2 linked regions of the Allosaccharopolyspora coralli genome follow. The protein of the gene in region 1 interacts with the protein of each later gene in a pairwise test. Links are inferred from orthologs where the notes say so. Each region holds a gene or a part of one and is shown on either strand. Other genes may lie near its edges. The genes, in order: topA and GIY23_RS21360.

Region 1 (7,812 bases):
GCTGGCGATCAACGCGGTCTCGCGGGCGGCCGGGGCCGTCGTGTACGAGGTGCGCCGCCAGTTCTCGGCCAACCCGGGAATCATGGACGGGTCGACTCGTCCCGAGTACGGCCGTGTCGTCGACATCTGCACCCGTGACTCGCTGCGTGAGCTGGCCACTCCCGGCCTGCTCGCGGTGCTCGCGCCGATCGCGGTCGGCTTCGGGCTCGGCGTCGGGCCGCTGGCCGGATACCTCGCGGGCGCGATCGCCACCGGAGCGCTCATGGCCATCTTCCTGGCCAACTCCGGCGGTGCGTGGGACAACTCCAAGAAGCTCGTCGAGGACGGCTACCACGGAGGCAAGGGGTCCGACTCGCACGAAGCCACCGTCATCGGCGACACCGTCGGCGACCCGTTCAAGGACACGGCGGGACCGGCGATCAACCCGCTACTCAAGGTGATGAACCTGGTGTCGGTGTTGATCGCCCCTGCCGTCGTCGCGCTCTCGGTCGGTGACGCGGCGTCCCCGGCGCTGCGGATCGGCATCGCGGTCGTCGCGACCGCCGTGATCGTCGGCGCCGTCGTCCTGTCCAAGCGCCGCAGCACGGCGATCGCCGGCACGTCGGCGGAGCAGGGCGCGGTGACCAACGGCGCGAGCTGACCCGCCTCACCTGTCAGGAGGGCACCTCATCCGTGGGGTGCCCTCCTGCTCGTGCGCACCCCGGGTCGGGCCGGGCCCGGGCAGATGCGGGACAGTCGTGCCAGCACGAGCAAGCGACCAGCAGGGAGCGTGCATTGAGTATCCGAACGACGTCCGTCGCAGCGCTCGCGGCAGTCCCACTCGTCCTCGCAGGCTGCTCGCAGCAGTCGCAGGACCAGTCCCAGCAGGCTCCGCAACAGCCGCCCGCCGAGCAGCAGCAGGGCCAGCAGGAGGGTCAGCAGGGCGGTCAGCAGGACGGGGTGCGCTGGGTCGGGAGCCTCTGCGGACTCATCGGCGGCTTCGCCCAGTCGCAACAGCAAGGACCGCAGGTCGACCAGAGCAGCCCGGAGGCGTTCAAGCAGTCCTCGATCGCCCAGATCGACTCCGCCGAGCAGTCGGCGAACCAGACGGTGTCCGAGCTGCAAGGCCTCGGGCCGTCGCCGATCAACGGAGGCGACAAGCTCAACTCGACCTTCCAAGAAGGGTTCGTGCAGGTCACCGACGTCCTACGCAGCGCGAAGGGCAAGGCCGAGCAGGTCGACACGAGCAACGAGCAGGCGTTCACCCAGGGCATGACCGAGGTGCAGAACGAGCTCAAGCGTGGTGAGCAGATCAACTTCCAGGAGCAGTTCACCGAGTTCGACCGGAACCAGGAGCTGAACCAGGCCGCCATGCAGGCCCAGGAATGCCAAGCCCTGATGGCCCCGCCGCAGCAGCCCGGCCAGCCGCCGCAGCAGCCCGGCGGAGCACCTCAGCCGCCCCCGGGACAGTGAGCCCCCGAACGACCTGATCACCCTGTGGACAACTCCGCCCCCTGTGGATAGCGGGGTGGCAAATTCGCGCGAATTTGCCACCCCGCTGTTCGGTGGTGCGTGGGGCTGGCGGGGTTCGAACGGTTGTTCTATCCTGATCAGCCGTGGACCAGTTGTCCTTCTACTCGGCCGAGGCTCAGCCGCCTCGGATCGCCGACCTGGCCGGGTTGCTGTGCGCCCAGGGCCAGGCGGTCGGTTTCGGCCGGGGAACGGCCGCCCGGCTCTCCGTGGTGGTGGGCGAGCACTGGCGCGCGGTGTCCCTGGTGGAGGCCTGCGCCGAGCGCGGAGTCGACGCCGAGGTGGCCCGCTCCGAAGGAGGGCATCCGCTGATCCGGACCGCGTTCCGCGCCGACCTCACCGCGCTGGCCTCCTCCTGGCTGCGCGGAGCGGTCAAAGCCGTGCCGCCCACGTTCGCCCCGCACGGCAACGCGCTTCGCATCTGGGCGCTGGCCTCCGGGCACCTCGAGCCGGGTGGCTACGTCCTCGGCTTGGACCCGCACGCTCCGGACACGCATGCTCCGCTGCTCGACGCGCTGGGGCGGGCGGGCCTGCCCGCTAAGTCCCTCGGTGTCCGGGGCGGGGGACCCGCACTGAGGGTCACCGGGCGCCGCCGTATCGCGCGGCTCGCCGAACTGGTCGGACCCGTACCGAATGGTGCGATCGAGCGAACTTGGCCGTGGGTGTCGTGAGTGTCACGCCGCACAGACACCGAGGTCACGCGCCGGAACAGAGCGCTCACCCGATACGTTCGTAGGGGCGAGACGCGCGGAAACCGCGGTGTTCGTGCCACGCTGTCCGTCCCCCGGAGCGTGGCCGCCGACCGCGCACGGTGCACACTGGCGAATCGGACACCTCCGCGAGACGAGAGCAGGTAAGCGTGGCTGGGTCGACACGAACGAAGCAGAACGGCACCAACGGTGCCGGAAACGCTCGGCGACTGGTGATCGTCGAGTCGCCCGCGAAGGCGCGCAAGATCGCGTCCTTCCTCGGGTCCAACTTCGTGGTGGAGTCCTCCCGTGGCCACATCCGCGACCTGCCCCGCGGCGCCGCCGACGTGCCCGCGAAGTACAAGGGGCAGTCCTGGGCGCGGCTCGGCGTGGACGTGGACAACGACTTCGAGCCGCTGTACCTGGTCACCGCGGACAAGAAGCCGACGGTGACCGAGCTCAAGGACGCGTTGAAGGACGTCGACGAGCTCTACCTCGCCACGGATGGTGACCGCGAGGGCGAGGCGATCGCCTGGCACCTGATGCAGACGCTGAAGCCGAAGGTGCCGGTGCGGCGGATGGTGTTCCACGAGATCACCGAGTCCGCCATCCAGGCCGCCGCCGAGAACCCGCGCGACCTCGACCAGGACCTCGTGGACGCGCAGGAGACCCGTCGCATCCTCGACCGGCTCTACGGCTACGAGGTCAGCCCGGTGCTGTGGAAGAAGGTCATGCCGAAGCTCTCGGCGGGCCGGGTGCAGTCGGTGGCCACCCGCGTGGTGGTCCAGCGCGAGCGCGAGCGCATCAGCTTCGTCTCCGCGCATTACTGGGACCTGTCCGCGACGCTCGACGCGGGCGCCGAGGCCGACCCGCGGTCGTTCTCCGCGCGCTTGGTCTCCGTCGACGGCGCCAAGGTCGCGACGGGCCGGGACTTCGGCCCCGACGGCCAGTTGAAGAGCGCCGACGTGCGGGTGCTGACCGAAGCCGACGCCCGGCAGCTCGCCGACGGCCTCGCGAGCGCCTCGCTGAGCGTGTCGAGCGTCGAGGAGAAGCCGTACACGCGGAAGCCGTACGCGCCGTTCATGACCTCGACATTGCAGCAGGAGGCCGGCCGCAAGCTGAAGTTCTCGTCGGACCGGACGATGCGCACCGCGCAGCGGCTCTACGAGAACGGCTACATCACCTACATGCGTACGGACTCCACGACGTTGTCCGACGCCGCGTTGAACGCCGCGCGCAGCCAGGCGCGTGAGCTCTACGGCGACTCGTTCGTGACGAAGTCGCCGCGCCAGTACACGCGCAAGGTGAAGAACGCCCAGGAGGCGCACGAGGCGATCCGGCCGGCGGGGGAGAACTTCCGCACCCCGGGCGAGGTCGCCTCCGAGCTCGACACGGACGGGTTCAAGCTCTACGAGCTGATCTGGCAGCGCACCATCGCCTCGCAGATGGCCGACGCGAAGGGCACCACGCTCTCGGTGCGGATCACCGGCACCGCCGAGGGCGGCGAGCAGTGCACGTTCGCCGCCTCCGGCCGCACGATCACCTTCTCCGGTTTCCTCCGGGCGTACGTGGAGTCCGTCGACTCCGAGGCCGGCGGCAGTGCCGACGATGCCGAGTCGCGGCTGCCGCAGTTGGTGCAGGACCAGGCGATCACGGCCACGGAGCTGTCCCCGGACGGACACTCGACGAACCCGCCTGCCCGCTACACCGAGCCGAGCCTGGTCAAGGCGATGGAGGAGATGGGCATCGGACGCCCGTCGACGTACGCCTCGATCATCAGCACGGTTCAGGACCGCGGCTACGTGTGGCGGAAGGGCTCGGCGCTGGTGCCGTCGTGGATCGCCTTCGCCGTCGTCGGTCTCATGGAGAAGCACTTCGGCAGGCTCGTCGACTACGACTTCACGGCCGCGTTGGAGGACGAACTCGACGGCATCGCCGAGGGGCGTCAGCAGCGCACCCGCTGGCTGGCCGGGTTCTACTTCGGCGGCGACGTGGGTCCCGACGACTCGATCGGCCGGGCCGGTGGTCTCAAGAAGCTCGTCGGTTCCGGCGTGGAGGAGATCGACGCGCGTGAGATCAACTCGATTCCGATGTGCACCGACGAGCAGGGCCGGACGGTCTACGTCCGGGTCGGCCGGTACGGCCCGTACCTGGAGCGGGTGCTGGGAACCAAGGAGGACGGCACGCCGGAGTCGCAGCGCGCGAACCTGCCGGACGACCTCCCGCCGGACGAGCTCGACATCGACGTCGCCGAGAAGTTGTTCGCCACGCCGATGGAGGGGCGCAGTCTCGGCACCGACCCGGAGACCGAGCACGAGATCGTGGCGAAGGAGGGGCGGTTCGGCCCGTACGTCACCGAGATCCTGCCGGAGGGCGACAAGAGCAAGCCGCGCACCGGGTCGCTGTTCAAGTCGATGTCGCTGGACTCGATGACGCTCGACGACGCGCTGAAGCTGCTGTCGCTTCCTCGGGTGGTGGGTGACGACCCCGAGTCGGGTGAGCAGATCACCGCGCAGAACGGCCGCTACGGCCCGTACCTCAAGCGCGGCACCGACTCGCGGTCGCTGGAGACCGAGGAACAGATCTTCACGGTCACCGTGGACGAGGCGTTGAAGATCTATGCGCAGCCCAAACAGCGCGGCCGGCGCGCGCCCGCACCGCCGCTGCGCGAGATGGGTGACGAGCCGGACACGGGCAACGCGTTGGTGATCAAGGACGGCCGCTTCGGCCCGTACGTGACCGACGGGGAGACGAACGCGTCGCTGCGCAAGGGTGACGACGTCGAGTCGATCACGTTGGACCGTGCGGTCGAGCTGATCCAGGAACGTCGGGCGAAGGCTCCGGCGAAGAAGAAGGCTCCGGCGAAGAAGAAGAGCACGGCCACCAAGAGCACAGCCACCAAGAGCACAGCCTCGAAGGGCTCTTCGTCGAAGGGCACGGCGTCGAAGTCCACAGCCACCAAGAGCACTGCCTCGAAGTCCACGGCGTCGAAGAGCACGTCGGGACGGAAGACGGCGAGCACGAAGAAGAGCACGTCGTCTTCGTCCTCGGCGAAGGCGAGTTCGACGAAGTCGTCCTGACAGGGCGTGTGGGAACCGGCGGTTGTGCCCGTAGGGCACGCCTCATACGTACTGGGGCGGCGGTACCGGCCACGCGGCCTACCGGCCCACGTTCCACAATGCCCTCCGAGGCCTGGCTTTGCGCCGGCGCTCGGCGGATACTCCGTTGAGCGACGGCGCCGACGGGAGGCGACATGCGTGATGCGTTGTCCGGTGCGGACGGGACTCAGCCGTTATCCGCGATGCAGATGTTCGGCGACGCTCTGAGCGGGGCCGTGCGGCGAGCGACGACGTCCGACGTTCAGGAGACCGTCGAGCAGCAGCACGAGGACGCGGTGCAGCGGCTGGTCGAGCGAGGCGCTGTTCCGCAACAACGGCGTCGCGCTTCCCGTCACGACGAGTCGTCGGCGCAGGCGGCCCGCCTGACGGCCTCCGTGCCGGATGCGCACGGCCCGACGCGGCGTTCGTCGACGGTGCCGCAGCAGAACCTCGTCGCGCAGGGCCGCCGTGAGTTGGAGGTCCCCTCGCTCCGCCCCTACCGATGAGGCGAACGGCACCTTCGCCCCGTGAGACGTGGCGAGAGTGCCGTTCGCACCACTGACCGCGCGGTCCTGGCGTCCGGGGTGACGGGGTGCGGCCGTAGGGTGGGCGCCGTGGAGGAGCACGTGAACACGCCCGACCCGGTGGAGGGTGTGGTGCCACCGCGTTCCGGCGTGTGGTCGGACGTGGTCGGCCAGCCCGACGCGGTGCGGGTGCTCGCGGCGGCCGCACAGGCGGCGTCGAGTCAGGTGCGGGGTGAGCGCTCGCCTGCGGGTGCGATGACGCACTCGTGGTTGTTCACCGGCCCGCCCGGGTCCGGGCGTTCGGTCGCAGCCCGTGCTTTCGCGGCGGCGCTGCAGTGCGAGCGGACCGGTCCCGACGAGGTGCCGGGGTGCGGTGACTGCTCGGCGTGCCGGACCGTGTTCGCGGGCACGCACGCGGACGTGCGGCTGGTCGTACCCGAGGGTTTGTCGATCTCCGTGGCGGAGATGCGCTCGCTGGTGCAAGCCGCCGCGCGAAGGCCGACCACGGGCGAGTGGCGCGTGGTGCTCATCGAGGATTCGGACCGGCTCACCGAGGGCGCGGCGAACGCGTTGTTGAAAGCGGTGGAGGAGCCGCCGGATCGCACCGTGTTCCTGTTGTGCGCCCCGTCGGACCACCCGGAGGACGTGTCGGTGACGATTCGGTCGCGCTGCCGCGTGGTGCGACTGCGGACTCCGTCGGCGGACGCGATCGCCGAGGTCCTGCGTGAGCGGGACGGCGTGGAGCCTGAGACGGCGGAGTGGGCGGCGTCGGTGTGTGGCGGCCACATCGGCCGTGCCCGGCGGCTCGCGACGGACGAGCAGGCGCGGGATCGGCGTGCGGCGGTGTTGCGGATCCCGCTCGGGATGACGCGGTTCGCGGACGTCTTCCGCGCCGCCACGGGTGTCGTGGCCACGGCCGAGTCGGAGGCTACCGCGGCGAACGAGGAACGTAACGAGGCCGAGAAGGAAGAGCTGAAGACCGCGATGGGTGCGGGCGGCACCGGAAAGGGCACCGCTTCGGCGACGCGGAGCGCGAACGCCGCGCTCAAGGAGTTGGAGAAGCGACAGAAGTCACGTACCACCCGGTCGCAGCGGGACGCACTCGATCTCGCGCTGGTGGATCTCGCGGGGTTCTACCGGGACGTGTTGGTGACGCGGTCGGGAGCGCGGACTCCGTTGAACCATCCGGATTGCGACGAGCAGGTCTCCCGCGCCGCAACGGAGTGGACGTCGGAGTCGACGCTGCGGCGCTTGGAGGCGGTCCTGCAGTGTCGTGAGGCGCTGTCGCAGAACGTGAAGCCGATCATCGCCGTCGAAGCCCTCGCCGCCACGTTGCATCGCGGCTGATCGCCGGAGACGCGGGCCGCTCGGCGTGGCCGGTGTCGTGACGCGGGGGTGCGCACAGCGCTCTGCCGCTGCCCGCTACACTGAGTCCCGCATTCGCCGCCTTAGCTCAGTCGGTCAGAGCGACGCACTCGTAATGCGTAGGTCGGGGGTTCGACTCCCCCAGGCGGCTCCACCGTGACCAGCCACTTTCCATCTGCTTGGACAGTGGCTGGTCACTTTCAGTCTCAGTCTCAGTTCCGCTGCTCTACGCCGAGATCCGGAACGCCTCGACTCTCTCGTCGTCGCTCTCGCGCCTGCCGGCGCGGGTGTGATCCTCCGAAGTCGCCACCGCCGAGCACGGGGGCTGTGCGTCATCGCATACTCGGGGCATGGGTTCGCTGTGGCGTGGCCGGGTGTCACTGCTGGGCCGCGTCTACGTGCTGGTGGCGGTGCTGCTCGTGCTGCTCGGTGCGGTTTCCGTGGGTACGTTCGTGTTTCGTCAGTGGGACGAGGCCGTGACGATCCAGCTGACCACGAAGGTCGTTCCGTCCCAGATCGCGGCCAGTGGGCTCGCCGCGGCGTACTCCGATCAGTCGAACGCGGTGCGGGACTTCCAGGACACCGCTGATCCGGAGTTTCTCGGCGCATACCGGATCAGACGGGACG
Region 2 (7,178 bases), 4.3 Mb from region 1 along the record:
GGAGCCAGCAGCGCCGACAGCGGCGATCACGGCAGACGCGCCGCCGGTGAACGGGATGGCACCAACCGCCGCCACCGCCGACACGACAGAGAAGGTGAATGCCAACTCGTTTTTGCCGCAGCCGAGAACATTGTCCAGACCGTCATTGACTGCTTGGGCAAGGAATCGAATATCCTCGTCCGCCTTTCCCCAGCGGTTCTGGTCTGCCTCCAGCGCGCCTTTCAGAACTCCGAGCAGCAGGAACTGATTCTGAGCGATGTAGGGAAACTTGTCCAAGAAGTTGCGCTTGAAATTGTCGGCTGCCGCACCAGTCCAGTCATGCAGTGTGTCGCCCGCCGACTCGGCGCGCGCGAGGTCCGGATTGGCCAGGATGTTTCCACCGCTGATCGGGTCCTTCGCCTCCCCTGAGGATAACTGCTTCATCGCGTCGTTCGCGGCCTCGATCGCCCCGGTGTAAGAGCTAGCTTCCGGCATGCGGGTGAACGGCTCGAACAGCGGAGCGATCCTGCCCCGGTAGTCCTGTTCGACGTGCTCGCGGGGGATCTCGATCGGAGGGCCATCGCCCCGGTTGGCTTTCCGCCGGAGTTCCTGGACCGCGACGGTGATCGCCTTCTCCTCGAGGGCCTGTGCCTGGGACATCAGGTCTTCGCTCATGTTCTCACTCCGGTTTCGGCTCGCCCTGTTGCTCGATGATCCGCTGCAGTTCCTCCGCCGCGACGCGGTCGCGTTCCGCGTAGTCCGCAGCCGCCTCCCGGAGCGCTTCGGCGGTGTCATCGAGGTTGGTCCGGGTCTGCTTCAACAGGTCGACCACGACGGCGTGCGCCTCGTTGTACGTGTCGAACACCGAACCCTGGCCGCTGACGAACTGCCCAGGTTCCCTCGGCAGACCGTTCACCATGGCGTGCGCCGACTCGGACTTGCCCGCCGCGCTCTCGTAGGCACCGGCCACCGTCGGCAGGTCCGACTTGGCGACCTGTTCGAGGCCGTAGAGGTCGACTCCGAACTCCTTGCCGGTGTGTGTCATCTCGCTCCCCCACCCTTGATCACGGCGGGAAGGCTACCGCCCGCCCTCCTGTCGTGTAGGCGTTTCACAAAGAGAGGGTGACCACAGGCGGCAGACCTACGGACGACGCGGGTGGGGTGCCAGCAAGGGACTCTTCCTGTCACCAGTGGCCGGAAGGGTCCCTCGCTGTCACATTGCGCCACCGCAGCTTCGCCGCGCCGAACCACGGCAGTTCCGAGTGCGTCAACGGCACACCGAGCACCGCGTCCTCCGGCAGCGGGAACAATCGCACGCCTTCGTGCGGGGGTCTCCACGGTCAGTGGCAACATGTCGAACGCGCCCGCGCGCGGTCGGCGGCGGCCAGCCGCGCCGCAGTATCGCGGCGGTGAAGTCGCGGTAGCGCAGGTCGCCGCCGGGTGCGTCGAGCACCTGCGCTCCGCCACCAACGGCGGCCGGACCCGGCCCGGTGATCACCGTGTTCGCCCCCGGACACCCCGCAGCGACGCGGACCGCGCATCCTCAACGAGCAGCTCATTCGCTACGCCGGGCCGGGGACAGGGCGCCGAGGAGTCCCCGGCGACGCTCTTCCGGGGCGTCGGTGAGGCGACTCGCCCGCTGCGCCCGGTCTCCGCCGGTGACCGTCAAGGAGGCGGAGGACTTCCTGTGGCTCTTCCACGCCGAGGTCGTCGCAGATCGTGCTTCGCTGGCACCTGCAGCTCGGCAACGTGGTGATCCCGAAGTCCGCCACCCCGGCGCGGGTGCGGGAGAACTTCGAGGTCTTCGACTTCGAGCTCGCCGACGACGACATGGCCGCCGTCACGGCTCTGGACACCGGCACCCGCGTCGGCCCCAACCCGGACGAACTCGGCGCCTGACAACCGAGGCAGCGTGAGCCTTTTTAGTGGTCATAGCCACCAAAAAGGCTCGCGCCCCGGCTGGCGGGTCAGGCGAGCTGGACACGGGCCGGGGCCGGACCGTTGAGGACGTTGCTGCCGGACCGCAGCGACATCATCTGTGAACGAGTCGCCACCCAGCGCGGGAACTTCCCGAGTCGCTGCAGCGGTGTGCTGCGCTGCAAGGACGTCAGTGCCGCCGTGCGCGACACCTTCGCCACCCGCGGCCGACGTTCCTGCTCGTAAGCCCGCAGGCGCGCAGTGAGCGTCCCGCTGTCGGTCACGTCCGCGAGGGACTGCGTCAGCACCCACGCGTCCTCGAGCGTCTGGTTCGCTGCCTGCGCCACGGCCGGCGGCATCGCGTGCGCGGCGTCCCCGAGCAGCGTGCTGCGCCTGCCGCCCCAGACCCGCGGCACCTGGTGGCGAATGTGCGGGAAGAACCCGAGATCGTCATCGCCGATGGAGGCCAGCAGCGGTTCGACGGGGTCCGGCCAGCCCGCGAACACCTCACGCAGGTCGGCGACCGTCAGTTCGCGGACGCCCTCCTTCCACGGAGTGTCGAACCACCAGTGCAGCAGGCCGTCACCCGCCGGAATGAGCCCGCAGTGCCCGTTGCGGCCCGCGATGTTCAAGGTCCGGGTACCGTGCGCCACGGGAAGGTCACTGAACGTCAGACCCTGCCAGCTCGCCCAGCCGGTGAGGTGGGCCGGCTCCCCGCCGAGCACTCGGCGACGCACCACCGAACGCTGCCCGTCGGCTCCGATCACGAGATCACCGGTCTCGCGGCTGCCGTCGGCGAAGACGACCTCCGCATGGTCCGGGTACTCGCGCACGTCGACGCAACGACGCCCGAAGCGGAAGACGTCCGCGGGCAGCAGGTCGGCGAGCAGGGCCAGCAGCGTGCGTCGGGGGATCTCGACGGTGGGAGACCCGAGCTGTTCGGTCACTTCGTCGAGGTCGGCCTCCCAGAGCAGGCGACCGGAATCGGTCAGGGAACGCAGACTGTGCAGTTCACGGCCGACGCCGTCCAGCGTCACCCCGAGTTCGGTGAGCGCGGCGGTGCCGTTGCTCCAGATCGTGACTCCCGCACCGCCGTTGCGCAGGCCGTCGGCGTGCTCGAAGACGTGGACCTCGTGTCCTTGGTCGAGCAGTCCCCGGGCAACGGCAAGTCCTCCGACCCCTGCGCCGATGACAAGAACCCGCATCGTCTCCATCCGTCCACCGACAGTCCGCCCCGGTCCCAGCGTAGCTATTCGCGCGGCGTGTCCGACTTGTGCTTGCTCACACGCCGCGGACCCGCGCACGATCCGCAGACAGACGCTACCTTGCACGACCGAGTCGGCCATACCACTTCACGCGCGGTCCGGATCACACTCGGACACGGGGAGCGGACGGACGGCGCGGGGGCGCACCGTCCGCTCGGGGGACGATCGCGGAACCGGCTGCACGGCCGACCGCGGGACTCAGACTGTGGGGGTCAGGCTGAGCTGTTCAGGCCGCGGGCTCGAGGAACCGCCCGGCGACGAGGCCCGGTTCTTCGTCCCCGTCGAAACGGACCCAGAGAACGGGCCCGTCGAAGACGTCGGGGAGGCCGGTGGCGGCTTCCACCACGGTCCCCGTCTGATCCCGGAACCGGCCGAACGACGCGCGCACGCGCGCACCGGGCTCCAGCGGACTCGGCGACTGCTCCATGGAAGTGGACGGTACGTGTCCGCGTGGCACAACGGAAAACCGCGTCGGGTTGACACGCCGGTGAACGCCCGAGGTGAGCGGAGAAGCCCGAGCGCACGCACCCGGGACCCCGCCGCACCGTGAGGGTTGTCACGGAGGGAGGCTGTCCTGGCGGGTGACGAGTCGCGCAGCGGCGGAGGTGGCAACGGGTGCGGACGGTTCGACGCTTCGGCGAGCACGAACTCGAGGTGAAGAAGTCACGGTTCTTGTGCGCGGTGGCTCGCGTGACCTCGGAAGACGAGGCGCGGGAGTTCATCCGGGGCCGGCGCAAGGCGCACCACGACGCCCGGCACCATTGCTCGGCGTTCGTTCTCGGTGACGAGGCGAGCACCCAACGTTCCAGCGACGACGGCGAACCCGCGGGGACGGCCGGGGGGCCCATGTTGGAGGTCCTGCGCCGCAACGACCTCACCAACACGGTCGCGGTCGTCACCCGCTGGTTCGGCGGAGTCAAACTCGGCGCGGGCGGGCTCGTGCGCGCGTACGGCTCGGCGGTCTCGGAGACACTCGAGAACGTGGGGCTGGCCGAGCGCCGCCCGGTGCGGATCATGCACATCGCGACGCGGCACGAGACGGCGGGAAAACTGGAAAACGATCTCCGCGTGGCCGGACATCACGTCGCCGACGTCGAGTACGGCGACAAGGCGCGGATCGCCGTCCACGTGCCCGACGAGACGGTGCCGGACTTCGAGACCTGGCTGGCGGAAGCCACCGGCGGCGACGCGCATGCCGCTCGAGGCGACCTCATCCACGTGCTGCACGAGCTGTGACCGCGACGAGTCCTGCCTTTCGCGACGGCCACGACGCCGAACGACGTCTCGCCTGAAGCCGCGTCCGCGACGGTCTAGGCGCCGTCGGCTTCACGGCGCACAGCGAATGGCCCGTGAGCACGGACGAGCAAGCCAAGATCCCGTTCGGCGCGGGCCAGTTCCACGCAGCGGTCGCTGTTCACGTCGATCTCGACGACCGAGCGCGCGCCGCACGGCGCGGGCAACGTCCAGGTCGACAGGGCCGTCCCCGACCGGCCGTCGAGCAGCGCGGCTCGATCACCTCCCGGCTCGCCGACGAGGAAACCCCCACGCACAGCGGCGGGAAGCACCGTGGCCATCGCCGTCCCGTTCCAGCGTGGACGGCCTGTGAAAAGGGGACATCGCCTTCGTCGTCCTGTGATAGTGACGCCATCCGCCGTGACCGGTCAGTGGTGGCAGTTCCACGCTCCACTTCCGAGCACCTGTCACCGCACTCAGACACGGCAGGACACTCGGGGATCGTTCGAGCGTGCAGCACCCACGTCGCTCGGCGCCAGACCACCCGGCCACGAGGTGATCGACGTGTCCCACTGAACCGAACCGTCAGCCAGATCGAGACACACCAACCTGCTCCGGCGCTCGTGCAGACGATCCGATCGTCGGCCAGCGCGACTCGGCTGACGTGCCCGGCCTGGTGGAGGTCACGTTCCCATACGATGTCGATCATCGATGGACAGAGCACCATGATTCGGCAATCCGGGCAACGCCATTCCGAACCAGACCGTCCACACGAGACATGCTCTTGCTCAGCCGACCGCGTTGATGCGCTGGAAGTCCGGCCATGCCCGGTTCCAGTCGACGCCCTCGGCCACCTTCGCGAGAAAGATCGGACTGCCTTGCGAGAGGTTTTGGATGTCCCGGCCGTTGTCGATCTCACCGACCTGCCGCACATCGGTGAAATACCGGTCGACCTCCGGACGGATCTTGCCTACGTGGATCACCGTCTCGGCATCCGCCGGTGGCTGCCCGAAGAACCAGTAGCCTCGCGAACCGCTGTACACGTCGGGAAGATCATGCCGATCGTCGTAGAAGTCGAGCGCCGCGGCCGTCCAGTAAGAGCTCGTGATGACGACGGTGTCCTTCTGCTGCTGTGGCGGCACACCACGATGGATCTCCGCGACGTCGCTCGCGAGCTTCGGCCAGCCGATCTCGTCCAGCCGGAAATCGAGCATGCGCTGGCTCGGTCCGCTGAGCGTCGTCACGTCCTGCAACGGCATGGCGCCGAGCGGCAAAATCGCCGAAACGGCGATCGCAGGCACGGCCACCCAACTCCACGCACGACGTGACTCCGCAGCCTCGCGGCGCCGCTGGAAACCGATCGCGCCCGCCGCCCAGAGAACGGGCAGAACCCCGGCCATGTAATACGGCCTGCCGTTGACCAGCGCGAACACCACAATGACCCCGAGCGCGGTCCACCCGAGGAACCGGAACGGGCGCAGGTCTTGCGAGCGCACCAACCGCCACATCCCGTAAATCCCCAGCACCATCCCGAACACCGGCCCGAACGTGAGCAGGATGAGGGCGGCGGTCATCAACGGCCCGCCCAGGGAGCCCGAGCTCATCTCCGCGGAGACGGCGCTGCCCATCTCGATCTGCGGCCACCCGTTCGCCGCTTGCCACACCAACGTCGGAATCACCGCCACCGTCGCGATCGCCGCACCAGCCCACAGTTTCGGGCGCCGCAGCATCTCGCGCGGGCCGACGATCGCGAGCGTCACCGCGAGCAGCACCGCGAACACCACGACCTGGAACTTCACCTGCGTACTGATCGCTACGGCCACACCCGCCCACAGCAGCAGCCGGTCGTCCGCGACGCCCTCCGCATGCGTGCGAACCCAGCGGATCAGCAACCAGGTCAGGGCCGTCCACATGAGAATGTCGAACGCGATGGTGTTCAAGTTCCGGTGCAATGCCAGGAACCCGATCGCGTACGCGGTCGCGGTGTAGAGCTGCGCGCGCCGATCCGCTCCGAGTTCGCGGGCCACCAACGCCGCGACGACGACTCCGACTCCGTAGGCCAGTGCGGCAGGCGCCCGGAGCGCGGTCAACGAGCCAGGGAACAGCGTGTCCATCGCCACGGCGATCAACGGGACGAGGGGTGGCTGGTCGGCATACCCCCAATCCAGATGCCGACCAGCCGAGACGAAGTACAGCTCGTCCCCGAAATAGCCGTAACGGCCCGAGAGGACGAGCAGTAGTGCGGTTCCCGCCGCGGCGAGACACAACGTCGGCAACAACGCCAAGGCGTGTCTCGCACGCAGCACCTTCTCGGTGGATCCCCCAGTGATCGTGGTCATGGCTATTCCCTTCTCGTCGCCTGATGAAAGTGACTGATGAGTTCACGCTTGTAGTGCTCGAGGTCGGCATTCGGGTCGTCGGTGAACGCGCGCGCGACCAGGTCGATCGACGACCGCAGCAGGAGGGCCTTGACCACGGGGTCGAAGTCCCGGAACTCGCCGGACGCCTGGCCCTCCCGGAAGATGTCGGCGACGGAGTCGATCATCTTCCGGTGCCCCTCGTCGTCGGCGAGGAACTTGAGGTTGCCGTCGTCATCGCGGAGGTTGAGCAGCACGTCCGAGACGGCGGCGACGCCGGTGCGGTTCTCGGCGATGTAGTCGATGTTCGATTCGAGGTAGGCACGGAGCTTGCCGCGCGCGGTGGTCTCGGACTCGACCTTCGGAATCATGTACCTCGCCCCCGCGACGTAGAACTCCATGACGAGCTTGTCCATCAGCTCGTTCT

The links.
Region 2: the proteins of topA (region 1) and GIY23_RS21360 interact in binary tests that used the Escherichia coli proteins (3 or more experiments, as listed by UniProt). The link is inferred for Allosaccharopolyspora coralli from one-to-one orthologs.

What each region holds. Positions count from the first base shown.
Region 1 is NZ_CP045929.1:324,947-332,758, forward strand. Bases 2,038-5,478 are described here. They hold topA (type I DNA topoisomerase), read left to right. Parts: upstream 2,038-2,368; coding sequence 2,369-5,278; downstream 5,279-5,478. Other genes in these bases: GIY23_RS01530 (hypothetical protein), read left to right, coding at 2,038-2,180; GIY23_RS01540 (hypothetical protein), read left to right, coding at 5,452-5,478. Also shown: GIY23_RS01520 (sodium-translocating pyrophosphatase), read left to right, coding at 1-640; GIY23_RS01525 (hypothetical protein), read left to right, coding at 775-1,452; more of GIY23_RS01530, read left to right, coding at 1,596-2,037; more of GIY23_RS01540, read left to right, coding at 5,479-5,802; GIY23_RS01545 (DNA polymerase III subunit delta'), read left to right, coding at 5,941-7,167; GIY23_RS01555 (EAL domain-containing protein), read left to right, coding at 7,536-7,812. UniProt on the Escherichia coli protein: Releases the supercoiling and torsional tension of DNA, which is introduced during the DNA replication and transcription, by transiently cleaving and rejoining one strand of the DNA duplex.
Region 2 is NZ_CP045929.1:4,575,871-4,583,048, forward strand. Bases 2,780-5,586 are described here. They hold GIY23_RS21360 (YigZ family protein), read left to right. Parts: upstream 2,780-3,776; coding sequence 3,777-4,397; downstream 4,398-5,586. Other genes in these bases: GIY23_RS21350 (FAD-dependent monooxygenase), read right to left, coding at 2,780-3,110; GIY23_RS21355 (hypothetical protein), read right to left, coding at 3,388-3,588; GIY23_RS21365 (hypothetical protein), read right to left, coding at 4,472-4,735; GIY23_RS21370 (glycosyltransferase family 39 protein), read right to left, coding at 5,183-5,586. Outside these bases: GIY23_RS21330 (hypothetical protein), read right to left, coding at 1-654; GIY23_RS21335 (hypothetical protein), read right to left, coding at 659-1,024; GIY23_RS21340 (nitric oxide synthase oxygenase), read right to left, coding at 1,164-1,295; more of GIY23_RS21350, read right to left, coding at 1,947-2,779; more of GIY23_RS21370, read right to left, coding at 5,587-6,733; GIY23_RS21375 (TetR/AcrR family transcriptional regulator), read right to left, coding at 6,736-7,178.